One region of the Paenibacillus vandeheii genome, then DNA from elsewhere that is predicted to be linked to it. Evidence: riboswitches for the same ligand, from Rfam matches in the RefSeq annotation. Region 1 holds a riboswitch; each other region holds the start of a gene.
What was found. Region 1 has a riboswitch for cyclic di-AMP ahead of P5G61_RS29660 (resuscitation-promoting factor). Riboswitches for the same ligand answer to the same signal wherever they lie in the genome.
Positions count from the first base shown of each region.

Region 1 (5,220 bases):
TTTTTTCAACATGATACGCTCGCCGTCAACATAGATCTCAAGAGCATCTTTTTCACCAATACCGAGCGTACGGCGCAATTCGATTGGAATAACTACCCGTCCCAGTTCATCCACTTTTCTTACAATACCTGTTGATTTCATCATTATAATCAGTGCTCCTCTCAGCTAACGATCATTGTCATTATTCGACATTATTTTATGTTTTATGATACTCATCATACCAACGATTCCCAAAACAGTCAACCTTAAAATTAGCTTAAAATAAAGGCTGTTTTTGATAAGATTACGAGTGGTAAGGGATTGGAAGCTATTTTTCGTATTTAAACATCCATGACAGCTTTGTCGATTTGGAAAACGACAAAACTACCTTATTCGACAAGATTCGTCAAAGCATGTCGAATCCTTGGTGGTATTATACTTAAAAGCGACAACTACAAACGATATTTAAAGGAGTGAATAGACATGGAACAGCGTTTAACGGAAGAAAAGGTGTTTAAAGATCCGGTACATAATTATATCCATGTGCAAGATCCGATTATATGGCAGTTGATCAACACGCCCGAGTTTCAACGTTTACGCCGAATCCGTCAATTAGGAACATCATTTCTTACTTTCCACGGTGCAGAGCACAGTCGCTTCTCACATTCCCTGGGTGTCTACGAAATTACGCGTAAGATTATTTCCCAGTTCGAAAGAAGTCACTATTCAGATTGGCCAAAGGAGGAAAAAACGGTAGCCCTTTGCGCAGCATTGCTCCATGATCTTGGACATGGGCCATTCTCTCACTCTATAGAAGAAGCTTTCGATATGAATCATGAGAATTGGACTTGTCGGATCATTACAGGTGACACCGAAGTAGGGGCGATCTTAAGACGGTATGCTCCCGATTTTCCCGAGAAAGTGGCTTCAGTTATTCAAAAAACGTATGAAAAGCCCATTGTTGTTAATTTGGTCACCAGTCCACTGGATGCGGACCGCATGGATTATTTGCTGCGGGATGCCTACTTCACAGGTGTAAATTATGGGACGATCGACCTTGACCGTATCCTGCGTATGCTGCGTCCATATCACGGACGAATCGTGGTTAAGGAGTCGGGCATGCACGCCGTGGAGGATTACTTGATGTCCAGGTACCAGATGTACTGGCAAATTTACTTTCATCCGGTTACCCGAAGTTCGGAAATTATACTGCGGCAAATATTTAAGCGGGCGAAAAGTCTCATACAGCAAGGTTTCCAATTCCGCTTCATGATCGATCCACTGCCCCAGTTATTCGAGGGAGATCTATCGGTGGACGAATATTTACAACTGGACGAAGCTTTGATTCAGACGGCATTTATGCAGTGGCGCAAAGAGGACGATGCTGTTCTAAGTGAGTTATGCGAACGTTTTATAGATCGCAAATTATATAAGTATGTAGAGATTGAACAGATCGACGTAAACATGATTGAAGAGATTCGGGAAGCCTTCACTGTAGCAGGTCTCAATCCCGAGTATGATCTGGAAATTGATTTTCCATCGGATAATCCGTATGATGTGTTTCGTCCGGATGAATCAACGGACAAGCAGATTCTGCTGCTTGATCGGCAAGACAAGTTACATGAGTTGTCAGAGGTGTCCGACATCGTCCGTTCAATCAGTGGTCTTCATCGGGGAAAACATCACTTGTATTATCCGCAAAATAAGGTGGATGCGATTGTTCATGAATTACCGTCCCATATACGCCCCTATTTCTCACATTAAATGGTGTGCAATGCTGTTGATGAGTCATGATGCAAAAGGCTTTCTAAAAGAGCTATTTTCATGATACAGTAATCTGCTTTAATGGAGAGTACATGTAGATCGACATAATTTTGTAATCAGAGCAATTAGAATACAACTCAGCCGGCTAAAATTAAGCAACATATAGATATGAAGGAACATGTTCGTTCTACATGTTGTGCTCAATGAACGAATGAAATGAAATATAGATAAAAGCACGATCTAATTTGTAATATTTATTTCTGGTTAAGATCTGCAGAGTGGATAAAGAAGAGATTGTCGTTGATTCGACACGAAGGGAGAAATACAAAATGATGTTGTTCGACACACATACCCATCTGGATGCCCCACAATTCGACGAGGACCGCGAGGAAATGATTCAGCGTGCTGTGGATGCAGGCGTTGGCCGCATGATTAACGTAGGCTTTAACCGGGAGACCATTCCAACCACGATGAAGCTGGCTGAAACCTATGATTTTATATATGCGGCAGTAGGTTGGCACCCTGTAGATGCGATCACGATGCAGGAGGGTGATCTGGAATGGATTGCATCTTTATGCAAGCATGAAAAAGTGGTAGCCATTGGTGAAATTGGTCTAGACTATTATTGGGACACTTCACCGAAAGAGGTTCAACATCGCGTATTACGACAACAGATTGGACTGGCCCGTGAGTTGAATATGCCGATTGTCATTCACAACCGGGATGCGCATGAGGATATTGTAAAGATTCTGCGTGAAGAAAAGGCTGGAGAAGTAGGCGGTGTCATGCATTCGTTCTCTGGCAGCTGGGAAACGGCAAAAATGTGCCTGGATTTGGGCTTCCATCTTTCCTTCGGAGGGCCAATCACGTTCAAAAATGCGAAGCAGCCGAAAGAGGTACTTGAGAAGGTTCCTATGGACCGATTTTTCATTGAAACCGACTCGCCTTATTTGACACCTCATCCTTATCGTGGGAAACGAAATGAGACAGCGCATGTACGTCTGGTTGCAGAAGCAGCTGCGGAAATTAAAGGCATTTCGGTAGAGGAAATTGCAGCAATAACGACCAGAAATGCCATGGAACGATTTGGGATTCGTTAAAATATCGAGCAAAACGGGTGAAAAAGTGAGTTAGGCGGAGTTAATTTGCTTTTTGATCCAAATAAATCAAGAATATTACAATATTTTAACCAAATATTTAGAAAAACGTACTTGAACAACGCTTTACAACATGCATAGAAACAGGATATCATCTTTTCAGTGAATTGTTGTGCGGAAAATTGGACAGATGTTCGGGGGATGAACAAAGGGACACTTTCCGATGAAACAACATTACTTTCATGAATCAGTCTCGCTGAGTCTCCGTTAACGGAGAGCGGGGGAACCAATAGGGCTTAAACATCGGTGATTGCAGCCGATGCGCAACATGCGCTGACCCAAAAGCAGCGTATAAATCTGCGAAGCCGTATTTGATTTCTTCTTTGGGTCTCGGGGTGAATTCAAGGGCGTCCGCCATGAGCGGGTGACCGGAGATAGGGCGGCTCTCTTTCGCCCGAACCCGACAGCTAACCTCGCAAGCGGAAAAAGAGAGGCAACCTCGTGCATGAATTTCCGATATTCAGAATCATTCGGAAGCCACGAAAGAGTTCCTCTTAAACTCTTTCTTTGGCTTTTTTGTTTTTGAATAAAAGAAATACTGTCATCATACGGTAAGTATTCAGGAGGATGACATCATGTTGCGAAGATTGGTTCATGGTGCAGAACCCGGATTATGTTGGTCCGATCTGTGTTCTGTAGAAAATTTGGTATAGTCGCGTCAAAGACATCATGCATTACTTTAGACGGCGAGGCTATGAAGGAGGACGGAGAAGTGGGCACATTCCAACCAGAAGAGACCCATGAGTCACGATCATCCAGTAAGTCTTTCGCGTTGCGGTGGAAGCATGAGAACTTGCGTCAAATGGCATTGATCGCGATTTTCTCAATTGCGCTTACAATCATGATCTTGTTAGTCGTTTACGGTCAGGCCGGGAAACAAATTTCACTGGTTATTGATGGCAAAGCTCAAGCGGTAGAGACTCGTACAGGAATGCTTCAGGAAATGCTGGAGGAGCAGTCAATCACAGTCAGCCCTCACGATCAGGTATCCATGCCCTTGAATGGGGCGATCACAGATGGAGACCGCATCGTTATTGAGCGGGCCGTTCCAGTTAAGATTACGGCAGACGGAGACACCAAGACTCTGTATACAACCGATTCATCGGTAAAAGATGCGATTAAAAAATCAGGTATTCAGATTGCAAGTGAAGATAAAGTGTATCCTGCGCTGGGAACCACTGTTGAAGCGGATATGAAAATTCGTGTAGTGCGTGTAACCAAGCGTACGGTGGAAGTGGAACAGCCGATCGCTTATAAAGTGATCAAAACAGCTGACCCTAGCTTGTACAAAGGCGACAATCGTGTCGTTGTGAGCGGTAAAGAAGGCACACTTGTACAGCATATTGAAAAAGTGTTCCAGGATGGAGAACTGGTCTCCAAAAAAATGGTGGGTAAATCGATCGCAACGAATCGCGTTGATAAAGTTATCGCCGTTGGCACCAAAGCAAAACCTGTTGTGAAAGAGCCAGTGATTCAGACGGTATCGGCGCAGACTTCCACGACAAAAACAGCAACAACCACGAACTCGAAGAAAACCGCTGCCTCGGGCAGCAAAGTGATTACCGTCTCAGGCAGTTCTTTTAAATATTCTAAAGTATTGAAAAATGTATCCATGACGGCATACTCTTCTGAAGAGCCCGGTATCGGCACAAAAACAGCCTCAGGCACTCGGGTCACCGAGGGACGTACCATTGCGGTTGATCCCAAAATCATTCCGATTGGCTGGTGGGTGTATATCGAGGGCCTTGGCTTCCGTCGTGCGGAAGACACCGGTGGTGCCATTAAAGGCAACAAAATTGATGTGTATTATGATAGTGTGAAGCATGCCCTGAACTTCGGACGGAAGAAAGGCAAGACGGTATATGTGATTGGTCCGGTGAAGCCGGAAGCAAACTAAAATCGTTTTACTTTGAAATGGGAATGCTATAAAATAGTTGCATGAATGATTCATGCGGAATATGCGGCGGAGGGGTCTGAATTCAGTCTCCCCCGCGTTTGGCAGAGAAGAGGATATTCCTCTTCTTTTTGCGTTAGAAAGGAAGAAATGGAACATGATAAAAGAAGTGATCGTGGTGGAAGGCCGTGATGACACCGTAGCCATTCGCCGTGCGGTTCAGGCAGATACAATCGAGACTGGTGGATCAGCCATCAACCAGCGCATTCTAAAGCGGATTGCACTTGCGCAAGAGAGACGTGGTGTCATCGTACTGACAGACCCGGATCACGCGGGTGAACGTATTCGTAAAATCATTGCCAATAAAGTACCTGGTTGCAAACATGCCTTCATTCCGGAGGCGGATGCTACGCGCAAAGGCGACAT
Region 1 covers NZ_JAROCD010000022.1:12,775-17,994, forward strand. Annotated here, with positions in the region: gene P5G61_RS29645 (AbrB/MazE/SpoVT family DNA-binding domain-containing protein) at 1-144, opposite strand, end outside; gene P5G61_RS29650 (HD domain-containing protein) at 463-1,743, shown strand; gene P5G61_RS29655 (TatD family hydrolase) at 2,073-2,843, shown strand; cyclic di-AMP (ydaO/yuaA leader) riboswitch at 3,085-3,338, shown strand; gene P5G61_RS29660 (resuscitation-promoting factor) at 3,613-4,797, shown strand; gene rnmV (ribonuclease M5) at 4,952-5,220, shown strand, end outside.

Region 2 (5,220 bases), on a different contig from region 1:
AATGAAAGATGGAGAAATGGTGTACACCATTAACGGAAAGGTATTTCCGGATACAGATGTCATAAAAGTCCAGAAAGGTGACAAGGTCAAAGTTACTTTTGTGAATCAGTCCAAAACGGATGACCATCCTATGCATCTCCATGGACAGTTTTTCCAAGTGCTAAGTAAAAATGGTCAATCCTATCAGGGGTCAACGATCATAAAAGATACACTAAATGTTAAACCAGGGGAAACTTATGTTGTTGCTTTTGAAGCCGATAACCCTGGAAATTGGATGTTCCATTGCCATGACTTGCATCATGCTTCCGCGGGAATGGTAACGGAAGTCATGTATACAGATTATGAAAGTAACTATACACCTGATCCGAGTGTGGAGAACGTAGCGGAATAAATAAGTAGCATTGATTTACTCTTTATTAAGATCTGCTAATAATACGTTAAAAGATAAACAGAAGAAATTATAATGCGGCGATCTTTCCCGGAATGTAACCGAGGATTGGTTGCCGCATTTTTTTAGAAACACCTTAATTGTAAAAAAGCGATACTGTTGCGCTTAAATGCATATCATTCTCTTCTATTAGCTAGCATACCAAAATCCCCCAGGTATAGAGAACTCATTAAAATGAACTCTAATCCGAGGGGACGATATTTCAGAACTATATTGGCGACGTTACTGACTTTTTTATTACAATATCATTCTATTGGAAGATGGACCTGAAAAGGAATACGCACGATCTTCAATATATATTTGATGCCATAAGATAAATACAAGAATGGTCCACAATTTACGGCTTGCATCCAATTTCCCTTCCTTATGGATCTCAAGTAGCTGCAATACATACGTTTTATTGATCCATTGATCTACGTCTGCTGTCATAATCAGATTCCTAGCCCATGAATACCATTCACTTTTTAACCATACTCTCGTTGGGACAGGAAAACCTAATTTTTTTCGTTGCTGTACATCAGGTGGAACCACATCTTTCATAGCATCACGGAGTAATAATTTAGTTGCTGTGGGTGTAACTTTATACTTAGTAGGGATGGTAGCAGCTAATTCAAATACTTTGGTATCTACAAAGGGAACGCGAAGTTCCAAGGAATTTGCCATCGACATTTTGTCTGCTTTCATTAGGATATTCCCACGTAGCCACGTATGAATATCAATATACTGCATCTGTGTGACTTCATCATATAACTTCGCTTGTTCATAAAGTGGCTTAGTCACCTGCTGGGTTGGTTTACATACTCCCTGCTCCGATAACCATGGTGCTAATACCTTACTTTTTTCATGATCCATAAAAATCTTCGCATTTCCAAAGTAACGTTCTTGCAGAATAAGACTCCCTCTTTCCAAGAATCCTTTGCCTTTCATGCCGGTAGGCAGTAATCGTCCAAGATGTCCTGCAAGACTTCTCCATGGACCTGGAAGACCCTGAAACATGCGGAGAGCATAGGGTTCCCGATAAATGTTGTAGCCACCAAAAAATTCATCTGCACCTTCACCTGAAAATGCCATCTTAACATGCTGACTAGCCAACTTCGATACAAAGTAGAGACCCACGGCTGATGGGTCTGCTACTGGCTCATCCATATGCCATATTAGAGAAGGTAGTATATCTATATAGTCGCGGGCATTAATCCGAATTTCATGATGCTCAGTCCCTAAATAGGCTGCTGTCTTCCTAGCATCATCCAATTCACTATAGCCCGGCATATCAAATCCAACGCTGAATGTTTGGGTTGGCTCCAAGCGATGAAGTAAACCAACTAAACTGCTTGAATCAATACCACCCGATAAGAATGCTCCCCTAGGGACATCTGAGTTCTTATGAATACGAACAGATTCCGTTATTACTGATCGTGTTTCCTCTACTAAATCGGAATACGACCTACTTTCATGGGGCTCAAACTTCACTTCGTAATACGGTCTGATGGTCATTCCATTATTCTGTACAATCAAATAATGGCCTGCTTTCAGTTTATGGATCTCTTTGAACATCGTTAGAGGTTCAGGTACATATTGAAATGTGAGATACTGATAAAGAGCATTTTCATCCACTTCCCTATCAATCCTACCTGAAGCCAGCAACGTTTTAATTTCAGAGCCAATCATGTATCCGGAGGCGGTCTCACTGTAATAAACAGGCTTGATTCCGAAATGATCCCGTGCCGCAAATAAAAGATCACTCCTTTGATCCCATATGGTGAACCCAAACATGCCTCGTAAATAGTTGACACATTTAATTCCAACGTCCTCATAAAGCCTCAGTAATACTTCGGTATCGGAATCTGTATAAAATGTATACCCCTTCTGACTCAACCAATCCCTCAACTCTTTATAATTATAAATCTCTCCATTGAATACCAACCAAATATCTTTGTTCTCATTGGTCATGGGCTGTGCCCCGTGCTCAATATCCAGTATACTTAGTCTCCTAAAACCCAGACCGATATGATCATGGATATATATCCCTTCATCATCTGGGCCACGATGAGCTATGGAGTCCGTCATCTGTTGCAGAATGTTTGCATCTACTGGCACATGATATTTGTTATATAAACTTACAAATCCACACATTGGGCTAATCTCCTCTAATCGATATAAGATTAGTTTAGCCTTCATGTATGTGGAATCTGTGTAAGAATACTGTCTATATCATAAATCACGTTCTTTTAAGTTATCTATATATTTACTGGATTAGTTCATTGGAGTGATTCTATATGTTCGAGGCAAGTTGTAAACAAAATGGACAAACCCGTCTCCTCACGGGCTTGTCCATATTTTTAATGACTGTCGTCAATCATTTTAAGATAGTTCTGCTCGCTAACCACTCGGCGAGCTGTAACATATCTGGATTTATAATAACTTTCAGATAAGCTACTAATTCGAACACCTTTACTGCTTGATGAATGTGCAAATTGATTGTTACCTACATAAATGCCCGCATGGGAAATGCTGCGACCATTTGTATTGAAGAAAACGAGATCTCCTGGGCGTAGTTCTTCTTTTTCTACAAACGATCCCTTTGTTGCTTGCATACTAGAGGTGCGCGGCAAATCTAGTTTAAATGCATTAAAAACATAAAGGATAAAACCGGAACAATCAAAACCTGATGTTGTGGTCCCACCATAAAGGTAGGGCGTTCCAACCACTTCTTTTATTTCTTCAGTTAGTTTTGCCTGACTAGCAAATGCTCCCGTTGCTGTGGAGGTAAATAAAACTGCTGCTCCAAGCACCGACAAAATGACCTTTTTCAAACTTTTGTTCCTCCCTTAGATGCCTACGGAGTTAGCTTAAGGATTCGGTTAAAGGCTCCCTATATTCTTATCTTGCAAGAATAATTCACCCAACAAATGGTTCCCCCGTTTTCAATACGAAATTCGGCAAAAATAGTTAAATGTTTGTAACCTATAGAGTATTATATTGTTATAATGTGTGGATTTTATGTAGAATTCTCATATATCTTACTCTACAAAAAATGAAAAGACCGTCCCCTGTTAAATTCAGGGAACGATCGCTTCTTAGGACAAATTCTTTTTTTTACCAGCTTCTACTTATAAGCTCAAGGCTCTTCTACACTATACAACCACTTATATCCTATGCCCCAAACTGTTTGAATGGGATTCTGTTCTAATCCAGCCAACTGTAACTTCTCGCGGATATTTTTGACGTGGGTGTCCACGACTCGGTTATCCCCAAAAAAGTCACTTCCCCACAGACGTTCAATGATTTCATCTCTAGAGAAAACTCTTTGTGGGTGCTCAGCCAACATAAGCAAGATATCAAGTTCCTTTTGGGTTAAATCCAGATTTGTGTCTAATACCAAAACTTGTCTTCGATCTGGATAAATAATCATGTCTGAATACACGATTTTTCTACCGACTTCTTTTAGGCTCGAAGACTGTGAAGATCGTCGAATAAGTGCAAACAGGCGAGCGATGAGTTCATCTGAATTTACAGGTTTCACCATATAATCATCAGCACCCACTCCTAAGCCATGCACCTTATCCTTCACATCCCCTCGAGCAGTAAGCATTAATATAGGAGTTTCACTAAATGCTCTGATTTTTTTACAAAGATGCCAACCATCCATATCCGGCATCATAACGTCTAATAAAATGACATGATACGAATTTTTCTGAAGATAGGACAGTCCTTCGGTTCCATTATGAGCTTCCGTAATATCAAAACCTTCTTTAGTTAAATAAATACGCAATAGATTTCTCATATTCCATTCGTCATCAATAACTAATGCTTTCAACTTGTTCATATGGTCATCACCATCCAATACAAAAATCTATAGATATATTACAACATAGCCGTTCTTCTTACTTTAATTTTCAAATATCATTAGCTCAATTGTTTTACATATTATATTTTGGAACTATGTGATTTCAATGAAGAAGACGTGATGGTCGGAAAAATTATTTTAAATCGCGTGCCCTCTCCAATTTTACTTTCTACCTGTATTGTTCCTCCTTGTTGTACTACAAGACTTTGAACAATAGACAGCCCAAGTCCAGTTCCTCCATATGCCCGAGATCTGGATTTCTCAACTCGGTAAAAGCGCTCAAATATATTCGGAAGTTCTTCTGCTGAAATTCCGGGTCCCGTATCGCAAATACTTATCGCCACCCCACCTGTTTCAGAACTTAAAGAAACTTGAATATACCCCTCAGCTGTGTAACGAATGGCATTATCCAACAGATTAAGAATGATCTGTTCCAGTCGGTTAGGGTCTACAAAAATATGAGGTACGGAACTCAGGTTACTTTGAATCGTAAGATCTTTCTCTTGGGCTTTTAATTGAACCTTATCTATAGACCTTTGGATAATCGAAGTGGGTGCGACAGACATTAGTTTTAAGTCAATTTTACCTTCCTCCATCTTAGACAGTTCAAAGAGATCATTTATGATTACATTTAAACGTTGTGCTTCCTCAGAAATGATTTGTAAATATTTTTTCTTTTCTTCTTCATTTTCCACCAGATTTTTAGCCAATATGTCTGCATACCCTTCCATATAGGTAATGGGTGTTTTCAATTCATGAGAGACGTTGGCAAAGAACTCCGAACGATTATCTCGATATTGTTTTAATTCTCTAGCGAGGTCGTTTATGGCTTGTGACAATGAACCAATCTCATCTTTAGTTTCCACCGGAATTTCAAGATTCAGTTCTCCTTTGGCAATTTGGCGAGTTGCACTTTCAATTTTCA
Region 2 covers NZ_JAROCD010000021.1:16,924-22,143, reverse strand. Annotated here, with positions in the region: gene P5G61_RS29245 (multicopper oxidase family protein) at 1-391, shown strand, start outside; gene asnB (asparagine synthase (glutamine-hydrolyzing)) at 686-2,581, opposite strand; gene P5G61_RS29235 (C40 family peptidase) at 2,788-3,261, opposite strand; cyclic di-AMP (ydaO/yuaA leader) riboswitch at 3,267-3,400, opposite strand; gene P5G61_RS29230 (response regulator transcription factor) at 3,567-4,274, opposite strand; gene P5G61_RS29225 (sensor histidine kinase) at 4,376-5,220, opposite strand, start outside.
Region 2: linked by a shared signal. The riboswitch ahead of P5G61_RS29235 (C40 family peptidase) and the one ahead of P5G61_RS29660 (resuscitation-promoting factor) in region 1 are both predicted to bind cyclic di-AMP.

Region 3 (5,220 bases), on a different contig from region 1:
GGTTATGCGTCCAGCGTCAACATGGGTTAGAGCATGCGTTAAAGTGCAGGAGGTGATTGAAGCCACCCCGCTATACATGCTTGCAATCTGTCTTAACTTTTCGCCTTAAACGATGGGATTACTTCTTCTCAGCCAGCCACATCGCAACATTCGCGATTTCTTCATCCTTCAACTTATCTTTGAACGAAGGCATACCGCCGCTTTTACCTTTGACAATGGTCGTATAAATCTTCTCCACATCGTCCTGGCTTCCAATCTTCTGCAGACTAGGGCCCATGCCCCCTTGAAGCTGATCACCGTGGCAGGTAATACAATTTGCTTTGACGAGTGTCTCAGCCTGTCCTGCATCCATGGTAACTTCCGGCATCGTCGGTTTCGCTTCTTCTGCAACTTCCTCTTTCCCTGGAAGCGTAAACATTAGTACAATAGCTAAAGCGCACGCTGCAAAAAATACCCCGCTCATGATCCATTTGTGCATCCCTTATGTCCCCTCCAGAATGAAAGATCATCTAACCTGAAACTATCCATATCATTATAACGGAACCTGTAGTTACATCATAGCATTTTGTGGTAATTTTTTGAACTAATCACATAACCGGGACTTTTTAGTGCCATTTTATGATTTATTTATCCCCGAGGACCTTCATAGACCATGCAGTAAAAAGGTTTCAAACCGCTCGGTGTCTGTCGTTCGTATGTATCCTGCGTAACAAATCCGGCCTTGAGATAGACACGAATGGCCCGTTCATTCCAGGTCAGGACTTCCAGATCAATTTCGTTTGCCGGGTTCCGGCGAATCGCTTCCTGCACAATGGCCGAGACAAAAGCCGTCCCCAGACCATGTCCACAGCGTTCGGGATGCATACCAAGCCCGATGCGGGTGACACCTTCAAGTGGGAAGTATTGAGCGAAACCCCAAATTTGATGATCCTCTCCCAACACCACTGCATATTGTTCCTTCCGTAGCTGGGGATCTCCGAATTCCACTTCGAGTGCTTTCATCTGCTCCCAGGGTAGCCAGCTATAAATATTATAAGGCGGATCATACTGCCAATCACAGATGAGCTCCGCATGTTCTTCTTGCATGGGCACAACGTGAAACGTCACAGGGGCTTTATCCATACAACTGCACGCTCCTCTCATTGTGAACAAGCTATACTGATTTTAATTTGTCCAATAGCCTAGATATGTCATTCCATATCTATCTTGTTTTCACTCTACAAAAGAGGCGTTCATTTGGCAAGTCCTTGTTATTGAAAAAAAGTGAAACAAAAGTTCCGGTAATTTCGTTTATATTATAGTGGGATGGGTAAAAACATTATAAGAGCACGGACGAAGCAATGCAAAATAGCCCTAAAAAAGTAAAGTTAGGTTAGATAGCTTATCCCAAAATACTTTTGATGGAAACGAAGCACAAAAAAACCGCCGGATACATTCCTGCGGAGAATGTACCAGACGGTTCTATTATGCTTCGTTACAGTAGTGTTATTGTTACAGCATGACGTTGCTCAGCTTGTCCCTAGTCGATGGCCAATGTCTCATATGCGTCCGTGCTCATAATGCGTTTAGCGCCAACATAGCGGTTAGCCCAATAGCTTTCACTTAATGCGCTGATTGTAACTCCTTTGGAAGAAGAGGAGTGTGCAAACTTTCCATCTCCTACAAAGATCCCTACGTGCGAGACCCCTTTGCCCGTTGTATTGAAGAATACCAGATCACCTGGTCTCATTTCCATACGGGATACTGAATCGCCCATGTCGAATTGCGAACTTGATTGGCGTGCCAGATCAATGCCCAGCTTGTCGAATACATAACTTGTAAACCCAGAGCAGTCAAAGCCGTTAAGCGTTGTTCCTCCGCTTTTGTATGTAGTTCCCATTGCTGAATCAATGACTTGGTCCATTTTTGAATCTGCGAATGCGCTGCCTGCTCCAAGCGATAATGCGAATGTGAGGCTAAGTACAGCTGCGGTTAGTTTCTTCTTAAACAAAAGATATACCCCTTCCAATGCCTGCGAGGTTAGCTTAAGGATTCGGTTGAAGGTCCCCTATGATCCCTCTGTTGCAAGATCAATTCACCCATAACTGGTTCCCCCGCTTCCCAGGTGCTAGGAATTTGGCTATGCTAGTTGTGCACCTGCGAAATCAAGAAATGACGATTAAATTTTAAGTAGTTACAAATATGAAGGTAAAGATTACAAAGTTGTTACTAAAAACTCACTGCGATTATTGTAACAGAGGTATATCACTTTGGCAACGTTTAGCAACAAAATTAGCAAAAAAAACCTCGACCTTTGACGGGGAAAGGTCGAGGTTTGCTTGTTTAACGGCATTTGATGAGCTTAACTTTACATAGAGATGGTAACAATTTTAACCGTTCAATTTATTCCTTGACCGAGTTGGACTGCCATAACCGGAAATGGGCGCATATTTTCCACAGACTCAGCAAGCACCGGGCAAGTGGGTACGTTTGTTGTAGTATAAGGCCGGTTAAGCCTGTTACTAACCATGAAGCTGAGGTAAAGGCACCAAAGACCAACAGATGAAGACCGCCCAGCAGGGTCGCAATACCGATCAGGGTGATGGTTTGGCGCAGAGCAATCCATAGGGCCTGGAACGTACCACGCGCTCCACCTTCCCCGTCAGGAGCCGAGACCCCAAACTGCATGTAGAGAAGGGCATGATGTATTACCCACCCGTATACAATCCAACCAGCAACATAGGGAATACCCGGCAAGAGCAGTTGGAGGGAATGAAAGCCATCCATAAAGATGGAATAGAGCTTCGGTGCGAGCCAATAAGCCGGCAGCAGCAGCAATACGGTTCGAATCGTGTGAAGCAACAGCATCGGTTTCCACAAATTTTTGATGCCGCGAATGAATGGAACGCGCTCTTCCGAATGATTAAAATGCTGGAGCGAGTAGAGCAGCCCTGCCTGAATGAGCGGGCTAATTAGCATCCGCAGCAGCAGCATAGCTCCTAGAATCCATAAATAGCGATGGACCTCCGGGTTCGTTGACAGACCAAGCTGGCTCTCCATTTTGAATAGAATCGTACTTAGCTCCCCGGCATCAGGTTCAGGATAACGCAGGAGAAGCGGGACTACAGCTGACTGTACCATCCGATAAAGAAAGTATCCCCATATTAATTGATAGAGAAATAAGAGTGCCGCAATGAACATATGCTGACGGACGAGAAACCAGCCTTCACGTATTTTCGCTTTCACTGTATCCACCTCACCATGACAGACTTCCGAATATAGCTTCTATAAGTTTGGTTGCGCTCATGCTCCAGCGGGATTTGGTTGGCTCATCCAGTCCGGCTTTCAGAAAATTGTTCATATGATGGTTCTCCAGCACGATCGTGTATAGCGGATCAGTCATCGCCCAGGAAACCGGGGAAGTGTAGGTCAATTTGTAGGTAATGCGCTCCTTGCTACCATCCCATTCTTTCGTCATGGTTTTCCCATCCTCGAACATAATTCGAACAGGCACCTTCGTATATTCACTGCCTTTTTTCTGCACTGTAACCGACGACTCGTACAAGGTTTGACCATCTTTCAGAACGGGAGTGACCTTGATCTTCTCCACTGCAAAGTCAGCCATGCCGTCTCCGTACACGTATTGTTCAAAATAATCCGACCAGGACGTGCGGGTCACTTGTTCCACGACCTTTTGAAAATCAGATGAAGTAGGGTGTTTGAAGCGGTATTTCTTCACATAGGTCGAGAGAATGCGCTCCATCGTTTTAGCACCAACCTGCTGCTCGATCCCGAGTAATACAAGCTTGCCTCTTGTGTATACGTTGGCTGCATAATGATTCTGGGAATCAAACTTCCAGGAGTCTTGTGTCAGTGGAGCTGGGGAAGTAATGAGACCTGATTGTACGGGCAGATTCGGGATAAGTCCGTATTCCTGTTCCATCAGTTTGTCTTCCGCATAGGAGGTGAATCCTTCGTCCAGCCAAGCCTCTTCAAATTCATTACTGGCGACCATACCGTAAAAATACTGATGTCCAATCTCGTGCACAACCGTTCGTTCCAGATCGTAACCAGGGGCGGAATCATCCGCACCGAAGGCAGTGACCAAGGTAGGGTATTCCATTCCCCCTGCACCATTCCCCGATTTGGGCGGGACAACGATGGACAGTGTAGAATACGGATAAGGGCCAAACCACTTGCTATAATTGGATAGTGCTGCTTTGGCTGCATAGAAATAGCGTTCCTTCAGATCCTCATGAGCAGGGTCGAGGTACAGCTTGATTCGAACGCCAGGCACATTAGGAGCAGAGAAGGGCTCTTCCGCATAAACAAAATCAGGTGAGGCTGACCAGGCAAAATCATGTACATCATCGGCATAGAACTGATAGATTTTTTCGCCGTTCTTCACCGCAGCTTGTTGGGTTGGGAATCCTGTGGCAGCCACCTTGTATGTTTCCGGTACCCGAATACGTACACTATAGATGCCGAAATCTGCATAAAACTCTGAATTGCCATGATACTGATGCAAATTCCAGCCTTCGGACGTTCGACCTCGTGTGCCAACTGGCTCATATACGCTAAGTTTAGGGAACCATTGACCTGCCATAACAAAGTTATCTGCTGTTCCCATGCGGGCAAAAATTTTCGGCAGCTTGACCTCAAATCGGGTGTGAAGCGTGATGCTTTCACCGGCTTTAACGGGTTTGGGCAGCCGTACCTTAATGAGGGTAGTATCTTTCATATTTCCGTCATCCGGCTGCACATATTGCATCCGATGCAAGAGGGAAAGCCCGTCCTCTGTTTTCATTTCTGTAATATGCATGGAACCATAACCGTCCGTGGGCATAACATCGCCGCGAAGCTTTCCCCCGGATTCTTTCATAAAGGTGGTGTCGGCAGAAGAGAAGGCGTTGGGATACATGTGAAAATAAAGCTCACTGACGGTTTTCTTGCCTGGATGTGTCCAAGTTATCGTCTGAGTCCCTTGTAAGACATTTCCGTCTAACAGCTTCACATCCATGTGATATTCCACTACGCGGTTGCTGAACACTTCAGCGGTAGGTGTCTGTATACTTTCTGGAGATGTTTGGGTTTTGACGGGTGCCGTAGGCTTGCCCGATTCCGGGGCGAGCGCAGGCAAGTCAGAATGAATGGAGCGTGTGGTACCCAGACCAAGCCATATCCCCCCGGCAATTACACACAGGGCTATAATTGCGGTGAGCCAGCTCTTGGCGCGTCGTG
Region 3 covers NZ_JAROCD010000025.1:20,163-25,382, forward strand. Annotated here, with positions in the region: gene P5G61_RS30695 (c-type cytochrome) at 119-478, opposite strand; gene P5G61_RS30700 (GNAT family N-acetyltransferase) at 628-1,122, opposite strand; gene P5G61_RS30705 (C40 family peptidase) at 1,520-1,990, opposite strand; cyclic di-AMP (ydaO/yuaA leader) riboswitch at 1,994-2,131, opposite strand; gene P5G61_RS30710 (hypothetical protein) at 2,383-3,225, opposite strand; gene P5G61_RS30715 (M1 family metallopeptidase) at 3,236-5,220, opposite strand, start outside.
Region 3: linked by a shared signal. The riboswitch ahead of P5G61_RS30705 (C40 family peptidase) and the one ahead of P5G61_RS29660 (resuscitation-promoting factor) in region 1 are both predicted to bind cyclic di-AMP.

Region 4 (5,220 bases), on a different contig from region 1:
ATAAAATTGATCAGATGGTTACAGAAGCAAGCCAGTTGATGGCAGACAAGGTGAATAAAAGCCAAAATATTTTTGAAGTGTTCTGGCAGTACAAAAGCTTCTATGCGACAGGTGTGGGCTATACGCTCTTACTGTCTGCTCTCGGTGTAATATTCGGGGTCATTATTGGTTTGATCATCTGTCTGTTCCGTCTGCATGACGTCGCAATTCTGCGCTGGCTCGGAACAGCTTACGTTGAGGTTATTCGTGGTACGCCTATGCTGGTTCAGTTAATGATTATCTATTATGGACTTGCTTTGACCCTTGGAATTAATTTTACGCCGCTTCAGGCGGGTATTATCACCCTTTCCATTAATAGTGGTGCCTATCTTGCCGAGATTTTCCGTGCAGGTATCCAGGGGGTGGATCGCGGTCAACTGGAAGCAGCTCGTTCCCTGGGGATGGGAAGAGGTGCCGCAATGCGCTTCATCATCCTTCCCCAAGCGTTCAAAGCAGTGCTGCCGGCGATTGGTAATGAGTTCGTGACAATTATCAAGGAATCCTCCATTATCTCGGTTATCGGTATGGTGGACATTATGTACCAGGCAAGTGTGGTCAAAAACATTACGTACCAAGGAATGAACCCATTCCTGATTGCAGCAGCCATTTACTTTGTGCTGACGTTCATTTTGTCCAAGCTGCTGGGTCGACTGGAAAGGAAGTTGAGTGCAAGTGATAGACGTTAGACAATTACACAAATCATATGGAAGCAACGATGTGCTTAAGGGCATCAACGTAACAATAGGCAAAGGTGAGGTTGTCGTGGTCATCGGTCCGTCCGGATCGGGGAAAAGTACCTTCTTACGTTGTCTGAACCTACTGGAGCAGCCAACTTCCGGGGAGATTGATTTTGAGGGAGTATCGATCACGGATCCCAAACATAACATTAATGCGACTCGTGAAAAAATGGGGATGGTATTCCAGCATTTCAATCTGTTCCCGCACAAAACGGTCCAGCAGAACATTACGATTGCTCCCATCAAAGTGAAAAAACAGTCTGCACACGAAGCGGAACAAATTTGCGCAGATTTGCTCAAGACGGTCGGCCTGTCCGACAAAAAAGACGCCTATCCAAACCAGCTGTCCGGTGGACAGAAACAACGGATAGCCATTGCAAGAGCTCTCGCAATGCAGCCGCATGTCATGCTGTTTGACGAGCCAACTTCTGCACTAGACCCTGAAATGGTCGGTGAGGTGCTGGATGTCATGAAGCGCCTTGCTGAAGGTGGTATGACCATGGTCATTGTAACGCATGAGATGGGCTTTGCTCGCGAAGTGGGTGACCGCATTCTGTTTATGGATGGCGGGGTTATTGTAGAAGAAGGAACGCCGGATGAAGTGTTTGGTCAACCCAAGCATGCACGTACACGTGACTTCCTCGCTAAAGTGCTCTAATACATCCAAATCCTTAAGTTCTTAAGGATGATGAGCAAGATGCAAAACAAAAATTTATCCAGTGGGTGAAAGTTTCATCCGCTCCATACATCCCTGTCGACGCCCAGTCGGCAGGGATGTTTTGTTATGTGAGGATACGAACAGATTTACATAAAAAGTAACGTTTCTGTCATCAATGATTGAAGTCCAAATAGACAATTTATTGAAAAAAGTCGCTTGAATTCAGCATAGAAGTTGAAGTGGTTTAGCCAGATGGTAACATTTACTACGACTCTTGGTTACAAAATTGTGATATATTTGTTCCTGCCGAAACTTCCGGAGGTGGGAGTGTGGGGGATGTAACGATGCAGAGTGTGCTTGGGGAAGAATCATTTGCACACGGCTTGGGGTGAATTAGGGCTACATAAATTATTCATGTAATTGAACCTATAGGGTGGTTTCCTCCATCCGAATCCGACAACTAACTTCGCAGGCATAATGAGGGAGGAAGACCATGATTAACAAGAAACGTATAGCCAAAACAGCAACAGCTTTGCTGACAGCAGCAATGCTCATTCAAGCCGTTCCGGCTCATGCTGATTCAGTTCATGTGGCCAAAGAGGGGGATACCTTCTACACCTTATCCAAACAATATGGAGTTGGACTTAACGCACTTATTAAAGCTAACAATGACATTTCAGCCTACAACATTTATGGGGGATTGAAAATTACGATCCCTGGTAACACAACGAACACAGCTTCTGCTGCAGCAGCAAAAACAGAGGCCAAAACGGTGACTGCCGCAAGTCTTGACGTAAATTCGGATAGCAAGGTGGTACAGGCCTGGGGGAAAACGTTTGATTACAGCAAAACTGTTGACGTAAAAGCAACAGCATACTCCGCGGATGCTTCCGAAAATGGAGGATGGGGTGCAGTAGATTACTTCGGTAATCCGCTCGAACTGGGCACGATCGCAGTAGACCCTAGTATCATTCCACTGGGTACAAAAGTACTGGTAACGGGTCATACACATCCAGGACTACCTAAACAGGCATTTGTTGCTACAGCCCGTGATGTGGGTGGTGCCATCAAAGGCCATAAAATTGATATCTTTATTCCTGGCAGCAAGCAATCCGTGAACACATTTGGTATTCAGGATGTTGAACTTTACATTTTGAAATAAAATCAAAAGAGTAGCTGCACATGAGCATGTGAGACTACAACTGAACCTACATTAAACCGAAAAGGGTGTCCTTCAATCAAAATATTGTGATTGAAGGACACCCTTTTGCATATCCGATTCCGGTGATCATGACCCTACTTGCCCTTGGGCAGTTCCAACAGTTCATCCAAAGTTACCAGCTCATACCCGCGGTTTCGCAGCTCCTCGATGACTTCAGGCAGTGCCTCAATAGTACCATTTAATATCGATCCGACCCCGCCTCCTGCATGCTGCAGAACAATGGAACCAGGTTTGACGGCAGACAGGATATTTTGTTTGACTTCCTTTTTGGAGAGGCCCTTCCAGTCCAGGGAATCGACGTTCCAGTTCACAATGCTGTAATGTTGTTTGGCCGCCCATTGCAGCTGCTGCTCGTTAATGTCGCCATAGGGTGGACGAATCATTTTGGGTGTGTAACCTACCAGATTTCGAATAATATCCCCGGTATGTAAGATTTGTTTGCGAAATGCATTCATGGATAGCTTACTGAACTGGGGGTGATTGTAGCTGTGATTGCCAACAATATGCCCTTCCTTCACCATGCGTTTCACCAAATCCGGATGTTTCTCAGCGCGATGTCCCACGATGAAAAAGGTAGCCCGTACCTTGTATTTTTTTAAAATATCCAGCACTTGAGGGGTGAACCGCGGATCAGGTACATCATCAAAAGTCAGTGCGACCTTTTTTGTTGAAGGGCCGTTGGTTTTGAACGTATCCGCATATTTCTGTCTGAGCTGTCCCAGTGTCAGCTGTTCCTCTTCGGAAGAATCAGACTTCGAAGCAGGTTCGGTTTGCGGGCTTGTAGATGCCCATATCTGAGCAGGGGCGTAACTTCCTCCCAGAAGAATGACCATGATGGATAACATGATGAGGCGTATGCGCATGTTAGTGCCTCCTTTTCCCAAATTGCGTTCTCTTTGGTATGCCCGGGGGATCCGTATTTATGCATGATGTGAGATGTTTCATTGTTGATTCATTAAATTGTAGCCATAATTCCACCATATATATTACATATAGAAAAGGACAGGTGGAGCAGGATGAATACATACGATTTAAATTCCGTTCGTTTACAGGTGATTGAGGCAGGGGAAGACAAAGTGTTTATGGTAACTGGAGGAAGATCACATATTGGGGCGGTAGCAACATTTTATCCGGACCGGGAACGGGTGAACGGGGCTACGGTGCATATCCCTGGGCATAAAGAACAAGAGCTGTGCGAGAGACTTGCACGTAGAGCTTCTCTGCATTTAAAGGTAACCGTGACTGTGATTATGGGCATTCACTTTGATGCTATTACGCGAATGCAGATTGATGAGATTGTGCAGACTGCAGAGAAGCTGCTGGATGAAGAGCTGTTGAGCCAAACCGGTCCACTGATCCAATAGCTACAGGTAGGCTAAGTAGCTAAAATCGTTTTTTAAGATTTTTTTTGTTAAAATTGAAACGAGTAGAACATTGCCACGTATGTATGATTATATACAAGGATGAACTATCGACTAGGAGGAATACCATAATGTCCATTTTCAAACGATTGCGCGATTTAACGATGTCTAACATTAATTCCATTATTGACAAGGCAGAAGATCCAATCAAGATGACAGATCAATATATCCGGGATATGCAGGAAGATCTGGAAGATGCGGAGAAAGCTGTTGCCGCACAGATTGCCATTGAGAAGAAATTCAAGCAACTGTTCGAAGAACAGGAAGCTCTCGTGAAGAAACGTGAAGAGCAAGCACATACAGCTGCGCGTGCACAGAATATGGATCTGGCCCGTCGGGCACTGGAAGAGAAAAAAGTCGCTGAAGAAAAGATGGCTGAATACAAAACAAGCTATGATCAAAATAAAGCGTCTGCCGATAACCTTCGTGGCAAGCTGGACGAAATGCGCAAACAATTGACACAGATGAAAAATAAACGCGAAACATTGGTTGCGCGCTACAATGCAGCAAAAGCTCAAACCGAAATCAACAAGGCACTGAACGGATTTGGTTCAGATACTGCTAGTGCCGGCATGAAGCGTATGGAAGAAAAAATGATGCAGATGGAAGCTCAGGCTGAAGCCAGCAATGAAATGTCGTCCAAAGGAAAATCGCTGGATGATGAGTTTGAGAAGCTGGGCAAGGATCAGGCTGTTGAGGATGAACTGGCAGCGTTGATGAAGCAATACGAAAATAAGAACTAAACCTTGTATGTAAGCAGGGCACCAGCGAAGGAGAGACCAGCGTTTCTCCTTCGCTTTTAATTGCGGTTCATGTTGATATGTGGGGGCTATGGTAATGGATTTGAACATTTTGGCAATGCTGGTCTGGACGTTATCGGGTTCGGTTTTGCTGTTTGTCTTGATGTATGTGGATTCGTTGTTCACGAAGTATAAGGATTTTGCCGAAGTAAAGGCGGGCAATATGGCTGTTACGACACGTATGGTAATGAAGCTGTTTGCTCAGGGTTATGTACTTGCTACCTCCATTTCGACAGCGGGTCACCTTGGAGAAGCGTTGTTGGTATCCGTAGTTTCATTTATTATTTTGCTTATTCTGGAGAGTGTGGTTCACTATATGATTCGGAAATGGGCGAACCTGGAT
Region 4 covers NZ_JAROCD010000008.1:306,807-312,026, reverse strand. Annotated here, with positions in the region: gene P5G61_RS18025 (ABC transporter substrate-binding protein/permease) at 1-725, shown strand, start outside; gene P5G61_RS18020 (amino acid ABC transporter ATP-binding protein) at 712-1,434, shown strand; cyclic di-AMP (ydaO/yuaA leader) riboswitch at 1,729-1,925, shown strand; gene P5G61_RS18015 (3D domain-containing protein) at 1,928-2,596, shown strand; gene P5G61_RS18010 (polysaccharide deacetylase family protein) at 2,731-3,519, opposite strand; gene lpdD (prenylated flavin chaperone LpdD) at 3,673-4,020, shown strand; gene P5G61_RS18000 (PspA/IM30 family protein) at 4,149-4,820, shown strand; gene P5G61_RS17995 (DUF350 domain-containing protein) at 4,915-5,220, shown strand, end outside.
Region 4: linked by a shared signal. The riboswitch ahead of P5G61_RS18015 (3D domain-containing protein) and the one ahead of P5G61_RS29660 (resuscitation-promoting factor) in region 1 are both predicted to bind cyclic di-AMP.